4 regions of the Ensifer sp. ENS07 genome follow, and region 2 is predicted to be linked to each of the others. Evidence: predicted binding sites of a transcription regulator. Region 2 holds the regulator's gene; each other region holds the start of a gene.

Region 1 (5,012 bases), on a different contig from region 2:
CCAAGCGCCAGCTTCAGGATCGGATCGATCCGGTGAAGGCTGCGGGCATGGTAGATCTCGGCAGCGTAGGCGCCGAAGGTGTGATGCAGCCGGCAAACCTTGAGCTCGTCCGCATAGGGCTCCGCTTCGAGATAGAGAAGATGGGCAATGCGGAAGGTTCGACGCATCAATGTGAAGAAATGAGCGGGCTCGACGCAGCCGCCACATTCCAGGATTTCCAGCATGTCGAGGACAGCCTGCTGCTCAGTCATGCCACAACACCGAATCTCGTCCGAGGCCCCAGCATGGTTAGAGGTTCACCTTTTGTCCAGCGCAAACTTTCCCGATTGGTGTATAAGACCAATTGCGCACGCCTTGATTGTGGTCGTCGATCGGCCGCGTGACAGGGGCTGATTCGCGGGTGATCTGCAAAACCAGCGATGCCGCGCCTGAAGCAGGCGCGACATCCGGATACGGTTTTGCCGGCGCCGGCATGGCGCCCGAATGCAGCGAAGACCGGTGGCGATCTCCGCGTTGCCATCTCAACCCGGATGGCTGGCTTCGACCACCGCCAGAGCCGCCATGTTGACGACGCCGCGTGAGGTGACGGACGGCGACAGGATATGGGCCGGAAGCGCCGAGCCGAGCAGGATCGGGCCGACATGCAGGCTGTCGGTCATGGTCTTGACGACACCGAGCGTGATGTTGGCGGCATCGAGATTGGGGAAAACCAGCAGATTGGCTTCGCTCGACAGGCTGCTGTCCGGCATGACGCGCTGGCGCAACGCTTCCGAGATCGCCGCATCGCCGTGCATTTCGCCGTCGACCTCGAGATCGGGCGCGAGTTCCCGCACGAGCTGCAGCGCCGTGCGCATCTTGGTGGCGCTCTCCGAATCGCGCGAACCGAAGTTCGAATGCGAGACGAGGGCGGCGCGTGGAGTGATGCCGAAGCGGCGGATTTCCTGTGCCGCCATGACCGTCGTCTGGGCGATCTCTTCGGCGCTCGGGCAGTAGCTCACATAGGTGTCGGTGAAGAAAGTTGCGCCGCGCTGCGAGATCAGCAGGCTCAAGGCCGAGAAATCGAGCACGCCGTCGCGCTTGCCGATGATCTGCGATACGTCGCGCAGGTGCTTGCTGTAGCGCCCTTCGACGCCGCAGATCAACGCATCGGCTTCGCCGCGCTTGACCGAGAGCGCGCCGATGACGGTCGTGTTGGTGCGCACGATCGTGCGGGCGGCTTCCGGGATGACGCCGAGACGGCCGACGAGGGCAAAATAGTCCTCGACATAGTCGCGGTAGCGCGGATCGCCTTCGGGGTTGACGACCTCGAAATCGACATCCGGACGGATGCGCAGGCCATAGCGACGCAGGCGCGTCTCGATGATCTGCGGACGGCCGATCAGGATCGGTCGGGCCGTGCCTTCTTCGAGCAACACCTGGGCGGCGCGCAGCACGCGTTCGTCTTCGCCTTCGGCAAAGATAACCCGGTTCTTCTGGGCGTTCTTGGCGGCGGCAAAGACGGGCTTCATGATGAAGCCCGAGCGGAAGACGAAGCGGTTCAGCTTGTCGAGATAGGCGTCATAGTCCTGGATCGGACGGGTGGCGACGCCGCTTTCCTCGGCTGCCTTCGCAACCGCCGGCGCGATACGCAGGATAAGGCGCTGATCGAACGGCGAGGGGATCAGGTAGTCCGGGCCGAAGACCGGGGTCTCGCCGGAATAGGCGCGGGCGGCAACATCGGAAGGCTCTTCGCGGGCAAGACCGGCGATGGCGCGTACGGCCGCCATCTTCATTTCTTCGTTGATCGTGCTTGCGCCGCAGTCGAGCGCGCCGCGGAAGATATGCGGGAAGCAGAGAACGTTGTTGACCTGGTTCGGGAAGTCCGAGCGGCCGGTGCAGATCATCGCGTCCGGACGGGCTTGGCGGGCGGCTTCCGGCATGATTTCCGGCGTCGGATTGGCGAGCGCCATGATCAGCGGCTTTTCGGCCATCTGCGCCAGCAGTTCCGGCTTCAGGACGCCGGCGGCGGAAAGGCCGAGGAAGACGTCAGCGCCGCCGATGCTGTCGGCAAGCACGCGGTTGCTGCTATCCTGCTCGTAGACGGACTTCCATTCGTCCATCAGTACCTCGCGGCCCTTGTAGACGAGGCCTTCGAGGTCATGGACCCAGATGTTTTCGCGCTTGGCGCCGAGCGTCACGAGAAGGTTGAGACAGGCGAGTGCGGCGGCACCTGCGCCCGAGGTGACGATCTTGGCGGTCGCGATGTCCTTGCCGGCGAGTTCGAGGCCGTTGAGGATGGCGGCGGCGACGATGATCGCAGTTCCGTGCTGGTCGTCGTGGAAGACCGGGATCTGCATCTTTTCACGCAGGCGCCGCTCCACCTCGAAACATTCGGGCGCCTTGATGTCTTCAAGGTTGATGCCGCCGAAGGTCGGCTCGAGCGCCGAGATTACGTCGACCATGCGCTCGATGCTCGACGCGTCGATTTCGATGTCGAAGACGTCGATGCCGGCAAATTTCTTGAAGAGGACGGCCTTGCCCTCCATGACGGGCTTGGAAGCCAGCGGACCGATATTGCCGAGACCGAGGACGGCCGTGCCGTTGGAGATGACCGCGACCAGGTTGGCGCGCGCTGTGTAATCGGCGGCTGTTTCCGGATTGTCACGAATGGCGATGCAGGGGGCTGCAACCCCTGGCGAATAGGCAAGCGCCAGGTCGCGCTGGTTGCCGAGCGGCTTGGTGGGCTGGATTTCGAGCTTTCCCGGGCGTGGGTAACGGTGGAAGAAAAGGGCCTGCTGGTCGATGTCGCCGCTGGCCGGACCGGTATGGGATTTCGTCTTGTCGCCCGTATTCATGCTCTCACATTCCTCATTCGTGGTCGTGCCTTTTGGCATGAATTCGAAGCGAGGTACAGTTTTGCAGTGCTGATTTCAGCGGGGGGACCGGTGACGCAATGTTGATGTCATCTTCCTGAAACACGAGTCTGGTTTCACGAAGGCAGAAAGCATAACCTGAAGACGAGGCTCGCATGATGGCGGCGCAGCAAGACAACTCCGTACGAAATTTGTTCATCTCGGACATCCATCTCGGCTCGAAGGCCGCCAAGACCGACTACCTGCTCGACTTCCTGCGGCATCATGAAGCGGAGACGATCGTTCTGGTCGGCGACATCGTCGACGGCTGGCGGCTGAAGCGCAGCTGGTACTGGCCGCAGAACTGCAACGACGTGGTGCAAAAGCTCCTGCGCAAGGCGCGCAAGGGCGCCCGCATCGTTTACATCCCCGGCAATCACGATGAATTCCTGCGCGACTTTCCGGGCGTGCATTTCGGCGGCATCGAGGTGGCGCAACGCTACATGCACGAGGGGGCCGACGGCCGTAAATATCTCGTGCTGCACGGCGACGAATTCGACGTCGTCGTGCGCAACGCCCGCGTGCTCGCCTATCTCGGCGATTGGGCCTACGACACGGCGATCGCCATCAATATCGGGCTTGCTGCGGTCCGCCGACGTCTCGGCATGCCCTATTGGTCGTTCTCGTCCTGGGCGAAGCTCCAGGTCAAGCACGCCGTCAACTTCATCGGCGAGTTCCAGAAGGTGGTCGCCGAGGAGGCGCGCCGTCACGATGCGCAGGGCGTGATCTGTGGTCATATCCACCATGCTGTCATCGAGGAGATCGGCGACATCCGCTACATCAACACCGGCGACTGGGTGGAAAGCTGCACGGCGATTGCCGAGCACCACGACGGCACGATGGAACTGATCACCTGGCACCAGATGCGCGGTGGCGCCAGCGAAGGCGAAGCCTCTGGCGAAGCGGACAAACTGCTCGCCCAACTGCTGACCCAGCGCGCGGCCTGACCTTCGCGGCGCAGCGATATTCCTGTCGCGAAAACTAGGTTATGGCGAGGGGCGCCCGGCTCGTGCTAGAGATCGGGCACAGCCATCAGGTCAGACGATGATTCCCTTCCAAGCGCCCGCCTATGTGGGCCCTCCGCCGCGCCATTTTGCGCTTCGCATTGCTTTGCTCTTCTGTGCGCCGCTGATCGTCAACGGCTTCGCGATGCCATATTTCCCGATGTGGCTGAGCACGCTGTCGATGAGCGACTTCGAGATCGGCGTCGTTCTGGCGTTGCCGATGTTCGTGCGCGTCATCACGGCGCCGATCGCCGGCGTCATTGCCGATAGGCTCGGCGAGCGGGCGATCGTCCTGATCTGGTCCGGTTTCCTGTCGCTCGCAACGGCCGTGGTTCTGTTCTATTTCCGCGAATTCTGGCCGGTGCTGCTGATCTATACGCTGCAGTCGGCCGTCTATTCTCCCTATGTGCCGATCGTCGAGGCGATCGCGCTTTCAGGCGTGCGGCGCTGGGGCTTCGACTACGCCCATATGCGGCTCTGGGGCTCGGTCGCCTTCATCGGCGCGACGATGCTCGGCGGCTGGATGGTGGGCATCTTCGGCAGCGACATGGTACTGCCGGCGATGGCGATCGGCTTCGGCCTGACGATCATCATGGCCTATGCCGCGCCACGGGTCGGCAAGCCGCGGCGGCCGTCACCGATCACGGCATTGACGGAGCCGCCGCCGAAGTCGCTGCGGCAGCTCGACCTGCAGCTGCTGCTGATCGGGGTGACGCTGGTCAACGCCAGCCACGCGATGCTCTTTGCCTTCTCGGCGATCTATTGGCAGCACATCGGCTACAGCGGTACCGAGATCGGCCTGCTCTGGAGCGCGGGCGTCGCGGCGGAAGTGACGATGTTCATCTTCGCCAAGGCGATCAGCCGCCGTTTCAGCGTCTGGGTGATGATCCTGTCCGGCTGCTTTCTCGCCGTGGTGCGCTGGATCATCTTCCCGATGGATCTCGGCTTCAGCGGCTATTTCATCCTGCAGTGCTTCCACGCCTTCACCTATGCGATCATGCACACCGGCATGCAGCACAAGCTGGTCGAGCGGGTGGTGGAATCACAGGAAGCGTCGGCGCAGGGGCTCTACTTCTTCTATACCGGTATCTTCACCGCGATCTTCACGTTCCTGTCC
Region 2 (5,012 bases):
CTGCATTTCGGTGCCCGACAGAAACAGGGTTTCGCCGCCGAGCTGGCGCATGCCGACATCGAAGGAAACGCGGGTGCGGGTGGAGGGCTTTTCGAAGATCATCGCCAGCATCTTGCCGGCGAGCGGCTTCTCGGCAGTTCCGGCCTTGGTCGCCGCCTTTCGGACGCGCGCATCGTCGATGATCGTCCGGAGGTCGGCGGCCGTCATGGCCGAAAGATCGAGAAAATGTCTGGTGCCTGCCATCGTACTCGGTTCCTGTCTGAAAAATCGGTCCCTGGTGCGGCACGCTATCCACGTGCCCGCACGAAGGTCATTCTAACGCCTTAGTCGTCCCTGGGTCGCTACCTTCAGGCCGCGGCGTTGCCGCTTGCCTTGCGAACCGCCTCGGCGGCGCGTTCGATACGTGCGAGCCCCTCGCGCGCCTCTTCCGCCGTCACGGTCAGCGGCGGCAGCAGACGCAGCACATTTTCGCCCGCCGGCACGGCCAGGAGCTTTTCGCCGCGGATTTCCTTCAGCAGATCGGCCGAAGGGCCCTTCACCTTGATGCCCAGCATCAAACCGTCGCCGCGGATGTCCTCGATGACATCAGGGAAACGGTCCTTGAGCGACGCAAGGCCCTGGCGGAAGACCAGCGCGACATCGCGCACATGCGTCAGGAATCCGTCGGCCAGAACGACGTCGAGCACGGCGTTGCCGACGGCCATGGCCAGCGGGTTGCCGCCATATGTGGAGCCATGCGTGCCCGCCACCATACCAGATGCGGCTTCCTCAGTCGCGAGGCAGGCGCCGAACGGGAAGCCACCGCCGATACCCTTGGCGACCGCCATGATATCCGGACGGATATCCGCCCATTCATGGGCAAACAGCTTGCCGGTACGGCCGACGCCGGTCTGGACCTCGTCGAGGATCAAGAGCAGGCCGAACTCGTCGCAAAGCGCGCGCAGTTCCTGCATAAATTCCTTGGTCGCCGGACGGATGCCGCCCTCGCCCTGGATCGGCTCGATCAGGATCGCTGCGGTTTCCTCGGTGATCGCATTCTTGACCGCGGCGATGTCGCCGAACGGAACCTGGTAGAAGCCCGGCGCCTTCGGCCCGAAACCTTCGATGTATTTCTGCTGACCACCGGCGGCGATCGTCGCGATCGTGCGGCCGTGGAAGGCGCCTTCGAAGGTGATGACGTGGAACTTCTCCGGGTGGCCCTTGGAGAAGTGGTAACGCCGTGCCGTCTTGATGGCGCATTCCAGCGCTTCCGCGCCCGAATTGGTGAAGAAGACCTTGTCGGCAAAGGTCACTGCCGTCAGCCGGCGGCCGAGGCTTTCCTGGCCCGCAATTTCATAAAGGTTGGACAGGTGCCAGACCTTGTCGGCCTGCGCCTTCAGCGCCTCGACCAGGTGCGGGTGCGCGTGGCCGAGCGAGTTCACGGCAACGCCGGCACCGAAATCGAGATAACGCGTGCCGTCTTCAGCGATCAGCCAGGCGCCCTCTCCTCGCTCGAAACGCAACGGCGCGCGCATGTAGGTATCGTAAAGCGGCGTGGTTGCAGTCATGCGAGGCTCTCCTTCACTCCAGATCGACATCGATCCCGCGCCTCACGCGGGCCGATAAAAATCAAAAATGCCGCCTTTCGGCGGCGCAGGCACTATTCCCATTTCGCGCTGCAATGTCAACAAAACCAAGCCTTGCAGCGCAACATGAAGGGTCGATTCCTGGCAGCAGAAAAATCGTCCGGGAGGGCTTGCAAAAATGCAACGCTGGCCGAGCAAGTTGGGGAAAACTACGAAATCGATTCGGCCTGATTCCCGGGACTCTTGCCACAGAGTCCAGCGGTCAGTACGTTAACATTCAATTACTAGACGCATGCGGCGGACCTAGTCACCAAAAGAGTTATCGCGTTTGCAACCCCGGGGTTTAGCCGGGGTGCGGTGAGGGATTCTGCCATCCCCAACGCTGAGAACGGAGAGTGCAGAAATGAACTGGACTGACGAGCGGGTGGAGAAACTGAAGAAGCTTTGGTCCGAGGGCCTGAGCGCAAGCCAGATCGCGGCGCAGCTCGGCGGCGTCAGCCGTAACGCTGTCATCGGCAAGGTTCACCGCCTGAGCCTGCCAGGTCGCGCCAAGGCCGGCGGCAGCACCACGACAGCAGCCCGTCCGAAGCGCCCGACTTCGGCACCGCGCGCACCGAACTACGCTTCGCGCGTTTCGACCCGCCCGGTTGCACGCGCGGCCGGCGCTGTCGTTCTCAAGGAAGAAATCGAAGTCGATCTCGTTGCCGAGCAGGATTTCAGCACCCGCACCGACGTTGTCGTGCCGATGTCGCGCCGCCTCGAGCTGACCCAGCTCACCGAGCGCACCTGCAAGTGGCCGATCGGCGACCCGCTGAAGGAAGAGTTTCACTTCTGCGGCAACGATTCCCCGGAAGCCTCGCCTTACTGCACCTTCCATGCGCGGCTGGCCTACCAGCCGTCGGGGGAGCGCCGCAGGGCCCGCTGAGAAGCTGGACGGCATCAATAAAAAAGGGGCCGATCGGCCCCTTTTTTTCTTGGCGACTTTCAGACCGCTCAGCTTTCGAGCGAATAGCCGGCGCCGCGAACGGTGCGGATGACGTCGGGCATGTTCGAGAAGTTCAGAGCCTTGCGCAGACGACCGACATGCACGTCGACGGTGCGCTCGTCGACATAGATGTCATGCCCCCAGACGCCATCCAGAAGCTGCGAGCGAGAGAAGACGCGGCCCGGCGAGGACATGAGGAACTCCAGAAGACGGAACTCGGTGGGGCCGAGGCGCACTTCGCGGCTGCGGCGATGAACGCGGTGGGTCTCGCGGTCGAGTTCGATGTCGCCGCAGCGAAGCAGCGTCGACAGCACCTCGGGCTTTGCCCGGCGCAGCATCGCCTTGACGCGCGCCATCAGCTCCGGCGTCGAGAAGGGCTTGACCACGTAGTCGTCGGCACCCGTCGCCAGACCCCGGACGCGCTCGCTTTCCTCGCCGCGCGCCGTCAGCATGATGATCGGCAGACGTTCGGTCTCCGGACGCTGGCGCAGCCGACGGCAAAGTTCAATGCCGGAAACACCGGGCAGCATCCAGTCGAGGATAAGCAGGTCGGGCAGCCGCTCCTGAAGCCGGATCTCCGCCTCGTCGCCCCGCAGGATCGTATCGACGTCGAAGCCCTCGGCTTCCAGATTGTAACGCAGCAGAACGCTCAGCGCCTCTTCGTCTTCGACTACGGCGATTTTTGGCAACATCAGGTAACGTCTCCTTACCGCGGGCGGCCTTTGGGCTCATCGGCCCGGCCGGCGCTCAGACACTCTAAATCTGGAGCACATCCGCCGTTTTCAAAGGCGGGGCGAAAACCGCATGCTTCAGATACAGGAATTCGGGGCCGCGACCGAAGCCGCGACCGGATCAGATTTCAAAGGGCATGCATGCTTACGGCGCGCTTGGCGCTCAGTCGTTGACCGAGCCCAGCGTCGACGTAGTGTCATCCTTCGGACGCTCGCCTTCCGGCTGAGCACCCGTCGCCATGTAATAGATCGTCTCAGCGATATTGGTCGCGTGGTCGCCGATGCGCTCGATGTTCTTGGCGCAGAACAGAAGATGCGTGCAGGGCGTGATGTTGCGCGGATCTTCCATCATGTAGGTCAAGAGCTCGCGGAACAGCGAGGTGTAGATCGCGTCGATCTCCTCGTCACGCTCGCGGATGCTGTTGGCCTTTTCCGGCGAGCGCGAGGCGTAGACGTCGAGCACTTCCTTGAGCTGGACGAGAGCGAGCTCTGCCAGATGCTCGAGGCCACGGGCGAGCTTGCGCGGAATGCCGGAGCCGGCGACCGCGATCACGCGCTTGGCGGTGTTCTTGCCAAGGTCGCCGACGCGTTCCAGATCGGAGGCGATGCGGATCGACCCCATGATCTCACGCAGGTCGGCGGCGACCGGCTGACGCTTGGCGATCGTGACGATCGCCTTCTCACCGATCTGGCGCTCGGCGTCGTCGAGGACGGTGTCGTCCGAGATCACCTTCTGTGCGAGAGCCAGGTCGGAGTTGACCAGCGCGCGAACGGACTCGGCGACCATCTGTTCGGCGAGGCCGCCCATCTCCGAGATGCGGCGCGTCAGGTACTTCAGTTCTTCGTCATAGGCGGACATGATATGCATGGACATGATCGTCGATCCTTACGGGCGCTTTGCAGTTACTGTTGCAGCCTTATGCGGCCTCAGCCGAAGCGGCCCATGATGTAATCCTGGGTGCGCTGGTCATCCGGATTGGTGAACATCTTGTCGGTGTCGTTCTCCTCGACGAGATTGCCGAGGTGGAACATGGCGGTGCGCTGCGAAACGCGGGCGGCCTGCTGCATCGAGTGGGTCACGATGACGATCGTGAAGTTCGTGCGCAGCTCGTGGATGAGCTCTTCGACCTTGGCGGTCGCGATCGGATCGAGAGCCGAGCACGGCTCGTCCATGAGGATGACTTCCGGGCTGACGGCGACGGCACGCGCGATGCAGAGACGCTGCTGCTGACCACCGGAAAGGCCGGTGCCGGGCTCCTGCAGACGATCCTTTACCTCGTTCCACAGACCGGCCTTCTGCAGGCTGGTCTCGACCACCTCGTCAAAGTCGGCCTTGGTGCGGGCAAGTCCGTGAATCCGCGGGCCGTAGGCGACGTTGTCGTAGATCGACTTCGGGAACGGGTTCGGCTTCTGGAAGACCATGCCGACGCGGGCGCGCAGTTCGACGACGTCGATCGTCGGGTCGTAGATGTCGTCCTCGTCGAGCGTGATCTTGCCGGTGACGCGGCAGTTCTCGATCGTGTCGTTCATGCGGTTCAGCGTGCGCAGGAAGGTCGACTTGCCGCAACCCGAAGGACCGATCAGCGCCGTGACCGTGTTCTCGCGGATGTTGAGGTTGACGTCGAAAAGCGCACGCTTCTCGCCGTAATAGACCGACACATCCTTGCCGATCATCTTGTAGGGCACGGTGTTCATTTTCTGATCCAGAGCCTTCTCGACTGCTGCTTCTGA
Region 3 (5,012 bases), on a different contig from region 2:
GACCGCGGCGATGCCCGCCCAGAGTGTCGAATATTGCGGATGGGCGACGAGCCGGCGCGACAGCACGAAACCGCCGAGTGCGACGAACAGCGCCGCAAGCAGCATTGCGGTGATCATCGCGGTGCGCCCGGGCAGGACGACTGCCGGAAGAGCGTCGGCCAGCGAGGGATCGAGATAGGCGAGCACGCCGCTCAGCGCCGTCAGGCTCCAGACGCCAGCAACAGCGCCGACCGCTGAAAGCACGGCGGGATAGACTGCCGTTGTCCGCCAGGCGCCCAACGCCGCCAGCGCCGCAACGACAACCGCAAACTCCGCCACCGGAAAGCGGACCGCATAGACTGCTGGGCTGATGAGGAGGAGCGCAAGCATGGTGACGACGATCGCGGCCGAAATGGAGATTGCCGCGTGCGGTGGAACGAACAGGCGTTCCCATGGCCCGACGACGGCCCGGGGTCGGGTTGTCGCTTCGGTCGACTCCGGCATTTCGGACCCTTCAGTCGCATCACGCATTTCGCGCGCTTCTGCCACTGGCTCCCGTTCGATGGCGGCCGGCCAGATAAGCCCGATGCCGGCGATCATCACGAGTAGGATGAAAGCGACCGGCCGTGCTTCGAAGGGCGATGCCGCAGCGACATAGGCAAGGCCCCAGAGCCCTATGCCAACATTGGCAAGCGTCGGCACTACGGTCCATTGGCGCAGCCGCGATGCAAGCAGGGTCGCGAGCCAAACGATCGTGAGGAAGCCGAAAAGAACCCAGGGGCGCGGTTCGTTGCTCGAAACCAGCGCCGGCGTGATCAGCGAGGCAAGCAGGCCGAGGCCAGCGAGCGCCTGCCCATGCAGCAGCGACAGGCCGACGGTGGCGAGCGAAATCGCCGCCAGGAGAACGAAGGCCGTGCCCGTGCCGATATATTCGTAGATGCCATAGGCGGCATAGGCGACCCCGAAGAGGGTGACGGCACCGGCCGCCGTCAGGATGCCGGGGATCATGGCGTTCTGGAATTCGTTGGCGATCACGGGCACCGCGCGCCGACGGATGACCTCGCCCGCCGCCATCAGCAGGAGGCCGAACAAGGCAGCAAGCGTCAGGCGAACCGCCGGGCTCAACAGCCCCGCATCGATTGAATACTTGACCATGAAGACGCCGCCGAGCGCCAACGCGATGCCGCCAACCCAGACGGCCCAACGGGCGCCGAGGCGGCTTTCCAGGCTTTCGGTCTGACGGGGTACGGTTGCGACCGGCTGCGGTGCTTCCGTGCCGGCAGCGATCGTCTCCTCGCCCTCGATTTTGGCCGCGGCTCCTTCCGCATCGCCGAAAATCCGCGCGCCCTCGCGCGCACTGGCCGAGAAGGCGGCAGCGGCATCGTCCAGCGTCTCTGGCTCCGGCGTCTCCGACATGGCCGGCAACTCGTCCGCAGCCGCAATCGCCTCGGTCGCCGTTTCAGCCGGGGCGCCTCCCCCCGGAGCGGCCTTCAGCGCCACGACCTCCGCCTTGAGGGCGGCCAGTTCGGTACCAAGACGCTCGGTCGTCCTGCGGTTGCCGAGATAGGCGGACAGGGCCAGAATAAAGGCAGCTAAAGCAATAAGTTCGAACATACTTTCCCCTGGCAGTCGCAATCGCCGGCGCGCGCAACCATACAGACTTTTATGCAAGCGCCAAATCTATAGACGGCCGAGCGCTGTAATCTCTTCACGGAAATGTCGCAGAACTGTCATGGGGCAGCTGGTACAGGCGGATGAACACCGCTGCCTCGCGCGGTGGTTTCCATCGTTCAACCAGGAGACCCGATCATGGACAAGCATCTCGCCCAGACGGAAGAGACCGAATTCAAGACGCTGACGGAACGCAGGGAAGAGCTGGAAGATGTCGGCCACAACTGTTCCGCCAATCCGACGATGGGCGACATCATCCACCGCCGCTTCTCGCGCCGGTCGTTCATCGGCGGCTCGCTGGCAGTTGCCGCGATCTCGACCACCGTCAGCCCGCTCGCTCTCCTGACCGCCGAAGAGGCACGCGCCGAGGACGGTTCGCGCTTCGACTTTACCGAGATCGAAGCCGGCGTCGACGAAAAGCACCATGTGGCCGAAGGTTACGATGCCGACGTCCTGCTTCGCTGGGGCGACAAGATCTTCGCCGACAGCCCGGAGTTCGACCCGAAGAACCAGACGGCCGCTGCCCAGGAAAAGCTGTTCGGCTACAACAACGACTATGTTGGCTTCATCCCGCTCGACGGCAGCGCCGACCACGGCCTGCTCGTCATCAACCACGAATACACCAATGCCGAACTGATGTTCCCCGCCTTCGCCAGCGTCGTGAAGGAAAAGGTGACGAAGGACGGCAAGGAAGTCGAGGAAGAGAAGGTCGTTCTCGGCGAATACAGCAAGGAGCTGGTCGACATCGAGATGGCCGCACATGGCGGCACGATCATCGAGATCCGCAAGGTCGACGGCAAGTGGCAGCCGATTCTCGACGGCAAGAACAACCGTCGCATCACCGTCAACACCGAGATGCAGATCACCGGCCCGGCCGCCGGTCACGACCGCCTGAAGACGCCGTCCGACCCGACCGGCAAAAAGGTGTTCGGCACGCTCAACAACTGCGCCGGCGGCGTCACCGCGTGGGGCACCTACATGATGGCCGAAGAAAACTTCAACGGCTATTTCGGCGGCGAGATTGCCGAGGACCATCCGGAATACAAGCAGCTGAAGCGGCTGGGCGCACCGGGCGGCCAGTATGAATGGGCGTCCTTCTACGACCGTTTCGACGTCTCCAAGGAGCCGAACGAAGCCAATCGCTTCGGCTGGATCGTCGAGGTCGACGCGCTTGATCCGACGTCGGTGCCGAAGAAGCGCACAGCCCTCGGCCGTTTCAAGCACGAAGGCTGCGAATCGATCGTCAACAAGGACGGCCGCGTCGTGCTCTATTCCGGCGACGACGAGCGCTACGACTATGTCTACAAGTTCGTGACCAAGGGCACCTTCAAACCTGACGATCGCGCCGCCAACATGGACCTCTTCGACGAGGGCACACTCTATGTCGCCAAGTTCGACGAAGACGGCACCGTCACCTGGATGCCGCTGACGCATGGCGAAGGCCCGCTGACCGAAGCCAACGGCTTTGCCTCGCAGGCGGACGTGCTGATCAACACCCGTCTTGCCTCCGACGCGCTCGGTGCCACCAAGATGGACCGTCCGGAAGACGTTCAGCCGAACCCGAAGACGGGCAAGGTCTACGTGATGCTGACCAACAACACCAAGCGCAAGGCCGAAGAAGTCGACGCGGCCAACCCGCGCGCCAAGAACGCCTTCGGCCACATCGTCGAGATCACCGAGACCGACGGCGACTTCGCGTCGCTGAAGAGCCGCTGGGACGTTCTTTTGAAGTGCGGCGATCCGAGCGTTGCCGAGGTCGGCGCTTCGTTCTCGACCGCCACCACCAAGAACGGCTGGTTCGGCATGCCCGACAATTGCGCCATCGACACCGATGGCCGCCTCTGGGTATCGACCGACGGCAACAACGAGAAGGACACCGGCCGCACCGACGGTATCTGGGCGATCGACACGGACGGCGCCGCCCGCGGCACGTCGAAGCTCTTCTTCCGCGTGCCGGTCGGCGCCGAAATGTGCGGCCCCTGCTTCAACCCGACCTCGGACACATTCTTCCTCGCCGTCCAGCACCCGGGCGACGCCGGCCTTGCAACTTACGAGACGCCGGCCACCCGCTGGCCGGACTTCCAGGACGACATGCCGGTACGCCCGGCTGTCGTCGCCGTAACGAAGCAGGGCGGCGGCCGCATCGGCTGATCAGGACTGCGATTACAAAGAGGAACGCCGCGCCATTCTGCGCGGCGTTTCTTGCTTCCGACATTGCTTGAGCGACGCAATTCCGAGCAGAAAACCGCTTCGCACTTTTCCTGGAATTGCTCAGCTTGAAGTGACGCAATTCCGAGCGGAAGACCGCTTCGCACTTTTCCTGGAATTGCTTTAACGCCTGAGATTGTCGATCGGGAAGATGGCGCAGGTTTCGGTGCCGTGGGCGAGCAACTTGCCGTTACGGTCGCGCAGCCAGGCTTCGGAGGTCGCGATGGTGCGGCCACGATGCACGATGCGCCCCTCGCAGAAGACCTCGCCCATATCGGGCAGTAGCGGCCGCACGAGGTTCACCTTGAACTCGACCGTCGTATAGGCCTCCCCAGGTTTGACGGTGGTGAAGACAGCGCAGCCGAGGGCCGAATCCATGATCGTTGCCGTCCATCCGCCATGCACTGTGCCAAGCGGATTGAGGTGTTCCTCGGTCGGCAGCCCCTTGAAGACCACCCGACCCTCCTCGACTTCGCTCAACCCGAACTTCAGCGTCTTCGACATCGGCGGCGCCGGCAGCTCGCCGCTCAAAAGATCCTGCATTGCCTTGAGACCGCCATCGCGGGCGACGCGGTCGAGCGACAGCACGCCGACGCCGGATACGGACATGCCGGGATAAAGCTCTTGGTACATCGATAACTCCTGGGAATCAGGCGGCTGAGGATTGCGCTTTCAGCGCCTTCAGCGCCGCATGGACGAAACCGTCGCGGGCGGAAGAAACGTCGAGACCGCGCGGCTCATAGACATGGCGGTGGAGGAAGAAGGCGGTCAGGCGGAAGGCGGCGGCGAGGCTGTCGTGATCCGCAGCCCTTCGCGCTTCGGCCGAAAGGAAGTCCGGCAACGCCAACATGCGGTCGGCATAACGCTCTCCGGCCTCCCGGCAGACCGCCCTGCCCGATTTCGGCGAGACATAGACGAGTTCGGTACGAGCGCCGGTTGCAACGCATTCGGTGAGATCGAGCCCGAAGCCGAGGTCGTTGAGGACTGCGAGTTCGAAGCGCACGAACAATTCTCCGGCGTCGGCGGGATCGGCGAGATGGTCGACGATGACGGTCAGCGCCTCGTAGAGATGCGGATGCGGGTCGCGCTCGGGAAGCAGCCTAAGAAGAGCGCCGAGCGCCTGGATACCATAGACCGAGGTTGCCGTTTCCATC
Region 4 (5,012 bases), on a different contig from region 2:
GCCGCGGTCTCGATCCACACGATCGGCGCGCTCGGCAAGCTCTTTTATGAAGTGGTCGAAAACGCCGACATGAAGCCGGACGAGGGCCTGCGGGCTGCCGGCGGCAACTGGATCGAGCGTGTCTGGTTTGGCATGGTGCCGCAGGTGCTGCCCAATTTCACCAGCTATTTCCTGCTACGCCTCGAGATCAACGTGCGCGCCTCGACGATCATCGGCGCCGTCGGTGGCGGCGGCATCGGCGAATTGCTGCGCCTTTCGATCGGCCAGGGACACCAGGCCAAGACCCTTGCAATCGTCCTCCTGCTGTTTGCGACCATTTTTGCCGTCGACCAGTTTTCCGCCTGGCTTCGCCGCCGCCTCGTTGGCGAGCAGGCCTTCCAGCTTGCCCAGTAGGTGCGTACCATGACCACGACCACACGATTGAACCCGATGGAAATGGACGCGATCGCGAGCCGCCATCCCGACCTCCTCAAATCCTCGACCTCCAGCCGCGTGCGCACCGCAGCCATCGCCGGCGGCGTCGTCGTCTACCTCATCTTCAGCTGGTGGTTCTTCTCGATCGGCCACGTGCTCGGCAATGCCAATTGGGGCATCGCTGGCACCTACCTGGCCGACTGGGTTTCCTATGAGGTACGCCCGGAAATCCACGTCGCCCCCGACCGTACGATGCGTCTCAACTATCAGCGCAATTCGCCGCTCGGGCCCAATCCCAATCCGGACTGGGTGGAGCTCGACAGGCAGACGGTGACGCGCCAGGTCGAGATACCGGCCTCCACCGCGCAGGCGGTCAAGCCGAAGGCAAGCTCGTCGTTCAGCTTCATGGCGCCCGGCTCCGCGCTCGGTGGCACAGCCGCTGCCGAAACGCAGAACCGTATCGAAACCCGGACGGAAGACGTGCTGACGCGCGTCGTCGTAACCTACGACCGCTCGACCAGGATCGAGATCGCCGATGGCCTGGTGAAGGCTACCCATGGCGGTGACACGTTTGTTATGACCGTAGACGGCGTCGACACGGTGAGGCCGCAGGGCCAACTGCCCGCCTGGGCGACACAGAAGCGGCCCGGCGAAAAGATCGTGCTTGCCTTTGGCGCCACCGGGTGGGCTGAAGTGGAAGGCGACGAGGTTTCCGTCCGCAACCGCTTCTTCGGTTGGGCGAACTTCCTGTTCGACACCAACTCGCCCTTCTTCGGCAAAAGCTATGGCGAGGTCGTCGCGCTCATCACATCCGGCGAACAGATCGACCCGACCCGCTCGAACCTTTCGCTCGCCTGGAACAACATCCTCTATAACGCCGAATGGCAGCATCTGGACGTCTGGACGAAGCTGTTGCAGACGGTCGTCATGGCTTTTGTCGGCACGCTCTTTGCGTCGCTGATCGCCTTCCCGCTCTGCTTCCTTGCCGCCAGAAACATCACGCCGAGCTTCCTGACCAACCAGGTGGTCAAGCGCTTCTTCGACTTCCTGCGGTCGGTGGACATGTTCATCTGGGCACTGTTCTTCACCCGCGCCTTCGGCCCCGGACCGCTTGCCGGCATCTCCGCGATCTTCTTCACCGACACCGGTACGCTTGGCAAACTCTATTCCGAGGCGCTGGAAAACATCGATGACAAGCAGCGCGAGGGCGTGAAGTCGGTCGGAGCGACGCCGCTTGCCGTGCAGCGCTTCGGCGTGCTTCCGCAGGTGCTGCCGGTTTTTGCCAGCCAGGCGCTCTACTTCTGGGAATCGAACACTCGCTCGGCGACGATCATCGGCGCCGTCGGCGCCGGCGGTATCGGCCTCAAACTCTGGGAAGCGATGCGTACCAATTCCGATTGGGAAAATGTCGCCTATATGGTGCTTCTGATCTTGCTGGTTGTCTTTATTTTCGACAGCATCTCGAACGCGTGCCGTTCGCGCCTGATGGGCAGCAAGGCACATTGACGACAGCCAAGCATTTGCGTGTCCGCCATCATGATGTTGTCATGGAAATCGGCTAGCTGCGCATCGCATCCCCGCAAACAATCGACCCGCTGCCCTGGCGGGCCGGTCGCTATAAGAAAGTGAAGACCGTGCGTTATGCCATCTATTTCGCGCCGCCGGCGGACGACCGGCTGTCGCAGGTCGCGTCCCGTTGGCTGGGGCGCGACGCCTTTACCGGTGAGGACCTCACGCTTCCGACGATCGCCGGGATTGACGAAGAGACGCAACGCACATTGACGGCTGACCCGCGGCGCTACGGTTTCCACGGTACGCTGAAGGCTCCCTTCGAGCTTGCCGAAGGCCGGGACGAAGACGAGCTCCTAAGTATTTTCGAGTGCTTTGCCGCCGACCTCGACCCGTTCGAGATCCCCGAAATCGTGCTGCACCAGTTGGGCCCGTTCTTCGGACTCGTGCCGTCCGCGCCTTGCGTCGACCTGCTGGATTTGGCCGAAGACGCCGTTCACCGCTTCGACCCGTTCCGCGCGCCGCTGTCGGACGCCGACTTTGCCCGCCGCAAGCCAAACAGCCTGCCTGAGCGCCAGAGGCGCTACCTCAAAGAATGGGGCTATCCCTATGTTTTCGAAGAGTTCCAGTTCCACCTGACCTTGACTGGCCCGGTGCCCACGGAAACCAGCGGCGTGATGCGTACCGCGCTCGAAACCACCTTTGCCGAGCATATCGGCAAGCCACTTCACGTCACGTCAGTCGCGCTCTTCGTCGAACCGGAGCGCGGCGCACCCTTTACTGTCCGCTCCCTGCTGCCGCTCGGCAGCGACACCCAACGAAAGATCGCATGAGATGAGCAAAGAACAGGTTTTGACCAACGCCCGCATCGTCCTCGAGGATAGTATCCTCGACGGTTCGGTGCTGATCCGCGACGGCAAGATTGCCGACATTTCCGAGGGCACGGTTGCCAGCGGCGAGGACTTTGAAGGCGACTATCTGATCCCCGGCCTCATCGAGCTGCACACCGACCACCTCGAAGCCCACTACTCGCCGCGCCCGGGCGTGCGCTGGCTGAAGATCGCGGCAATCCAGGCCCATGACGCACAGGTGGTCACCTCCGGCATCACCACGGTCTTCGACTGCCTGCGTCTCGGCTCCGACGAGGATGGCGGCTTCCAGAAGGGCGAGATGCGCAGCATGGCCGACGCGCTGGCCCAGGCCAAGGAAGAGGGTCGCCTTCGCGCCGATCACCTGATCCACCTGCGCTGCGAAGTTTCAACGTCCGACGTGCTCGAACACTACGAGGACTTCCAGAACGATCCGCAGGTCAAGCTCGTCTCGCTGATGGACCATGCGCCGGGCCAGCGCCAGTTCCAGACGATGGACCAGTACACGCTCTACTATAAAGCCAAGCGCGGCTTCTCGGACGAAGAATTCGCGCGCTTCGTCGAGCGGCAGCAGGCGTTGTCGGCCAAGTATGCCGGTCCGCACCGCACCGCGCTCGCCGAGGCCTGTGCGGCCCGCGGCATCACGATCGCCAGCCATGACGACGCGACCATCGACCACGTCGAGGAATCGATCGGCTTCGGCATCAAGCTTGCGGAGTTCCCGACGAGCTTCGAGGCCGCCGAGGCGTCGCACCGCGCGGGCCTCAGCGTTCTGATGGGCGCGCCGAACATCGTGCGCGGCAAGTCGCACTCCGGCAACATCGCCGCCCGCGATCTCGCCGAGCGCGGCGTGCTCGACGTGCTGTCGTCGGACTATGTGCCCTTCAGTCTGATCCACGCCCCCTTCGTGCTCTCCGACGAACTCGACGCCGTCGACCTGCCAAAGGCAATCGCCATGGTGACGTCGACGCCGGCGCGTACCGTCGGTCTCGATGACCGCGGCCGCATCGGCGTCGGCCTTCGCGCCGATATCGCTCGCGTCCATCGCAAGGAAGGCATCCCGGTCGTGCGCTCCGTCTGGCGCGAAGGACGGCGTGTCGCATGAGCGCGAACAACCAGGGCGGCGCGCTTGTCGTCGTTGTTGGACCGAGCGGCGCCGGCAAGGACAGCGTCATGGGCTTTGCCGCCCGGCATTTCGCGGATTGTCACGACGTGCATTTCGTCCGCCGCGTCATTACCCGTCCGTCGGATGCCGGCAGTGAGGTACATGAAAGCGTCTCGGAAGACGAGTTCGTCGAGATGCAGAAGGACGGCGCCTTCGCCGTTTTCTGGGATGCGCATGGGCTGAAATACGGCATCCCCGTCGTCGTGCTCAGGAATGTCAGGGACGGCATGACGGCGATCGTCAATGGCAGCCGTGGTGCCCTGCCGGCGTTCCGCGAAGCCTTCGGCGAGATCGCCGTCGTCGTTGTTACAGCCGAGACGCCTGTGCTTGCAAAGCGGCTTGCCGAACGCGGCCGCGAAAGTGAAGAGGAAGTTTTGCGACGCCTCAGCCGCCAGGCTCCAGACGTGACCTCAGGCCCGGATGTCAGCGTGATCGACAACAGCGGTCGCCTCGACATTGCCGGAAATCGCTTCGTCGAGGTGGTTGAACGGCTGCGCACTAAGGCGGATCACGCGGTTTAGCGTGATCTGTTTTCGCGGCCCGGCAGGATTTCGGCTCGCGGGCACGCGTCGCGATCCCCATTCCAAGGACACAGACAAAGGTTCCGAACCTCATGGCTCGGGGCCTTTTCTTTTTGCCTGCGGTGATGACGAACCCGGGGTGAGAAATTCCCGAGAAATCAGAGTTCTACGGTCATCTCCTCAAAGCCCCCGCTCTGTTTCACTCGGCCGATCACCCTTTCCTTTTCCGCAGGCTCCATAAATTTCCCCTTGTGGAGCGAATTAATATGTATATACATTATATTCAGTGGAGGCGACCTGATGAACGAACTCTCGACCCGCAGGCAGACATCCGGCATCTGGCGCAATGTGCGTCTCGTGACGCTTGGCGAAACCGTTGACGGTCTTGGCCTCGTCGAGAATGCGGCCGTTGCGGTCGTCGATGGGCGTATCGCCTATGCCGGGCCGGAGAGCGGACTGCCCGCCGACCTCGCACGCAGCCTTGAAGCGACGGACTACGAGGGCCGCGTAGTGACGCCCGCTCTCATCGACTGC

Evidence for each region. Region 2 encodes PhoB, which activates phosphate uptake and scavenging genes when phosphate is short. Its sites were predicted from a motif close to TGTCATNNANCTGTCAT; they were not measured.
Region 1: IB277_RS07965 (UDP-2,3-diacylglucosamine diphosphatase) is a predicted target of PhoB. The motif match lies at 2,940-2,956, and genes of this name have one in related genera.
Region 3: IB277_RS03040 (PhoX family phosphatase) is a predicted target of PhoB. The motif match lies at 1,697-1,713, and genes of this name have one in related genera.
Region 4: IB277_RS33890 (DUF1045 domain-containing protein) is a predicted target of PhoB. The motif match lies at 1,947-1,963, and genes of this name have one in related genera.

Annotation. Positions count from the first base shown of each region.
Region 1 covers NZ_JACVBE010000002.1:181,149-186,160, reverse strand. Annotated here, with positions in the region: gene IB277_RS07975 (LuxR family transcriptional regulator) at 1-251, opposite strand, end outside; gene IB277_RS07970 (NADP-dependent malic enzyme) at 522-2,834, opposite strand; gene IB277_RS07965 (UDP-2,3-diacylglucosamine diphosphatase) at 3,008-3,838, shown strand; gene IB277_RS07960 (MFS transporter) at 3,936-5,012, shown strand, end outside.
Region 2 covers NZ_JACVBE010000004.1:458,554-463,565, reverse strand. Annotated here, with positions in the region: gene argF (ornithine carbamoyltransferase) at 1-243, opposite strand, end outside; gene IB277_RS17170 (aspartate aminotransferase family protein) at 348-1,547, opposite strand; gene IB277_RS17165 (GcrA family cell cycle regulator) at 1,969-2,490, shown strand; gene phoB (phosphate regulon transcriptional regulator PhoB) at 2,559-3,242, opposite strand; gene phoU (phosphate signaling complex protein PhoU) at 3,445-4,158, opposite strand; gene pstB (phosphate ABC transporter ATP-binding protein PstB) at 4,209-5,012, opposite strand, start outside.
Region 3 covers NZ_JACVBE010000001.1:625,028-630,039, reverse strand. Annotated here, with positions in the region: gene IB277_RS03045 (DUF2339 domain-containing protein) at 1-1,593, opposite strand, end outside; gene IB277_RS03040 (PhoX family phosphatase) at 1,789-3,801, shown strand; gene IB277_RS03035 (PaaI family thioesterase) at 3,982-4,491, opposite strand; gene recO (DNA repair protein RecO) at 4,508-5,012, opposite strand, start outside.
Region 4 covers NZ_JACVBE010000018.1:72,989-78,000, reverse strand. Annotated here, with positions in the region: gene phnE (phosphonate ABC transporter, permease protein PhnE) at 1-393, shown strand, start outside; gene phnE (phosphonate ABC transporter, permease protein PhnE) at 403-1,920, shown strand; gene IB277_RS33890 (DUF1045 domain-containing protein) at 2,049-2,756, shown strand; gene IB277_RS33885 (alpha-D-ribose 1-methylphosphonate 5-triphosphate diphosphatase) at 2,758-3,897, shown strand; gene phnN (phosphonate metabolism protein/1,5-bisphosphokinase (PRPP-forming) PhnN) at 3,894-4,478, shown strand; gene hutI (imidazolonepropionase) at 4,779-5,012, shown strand, end outside.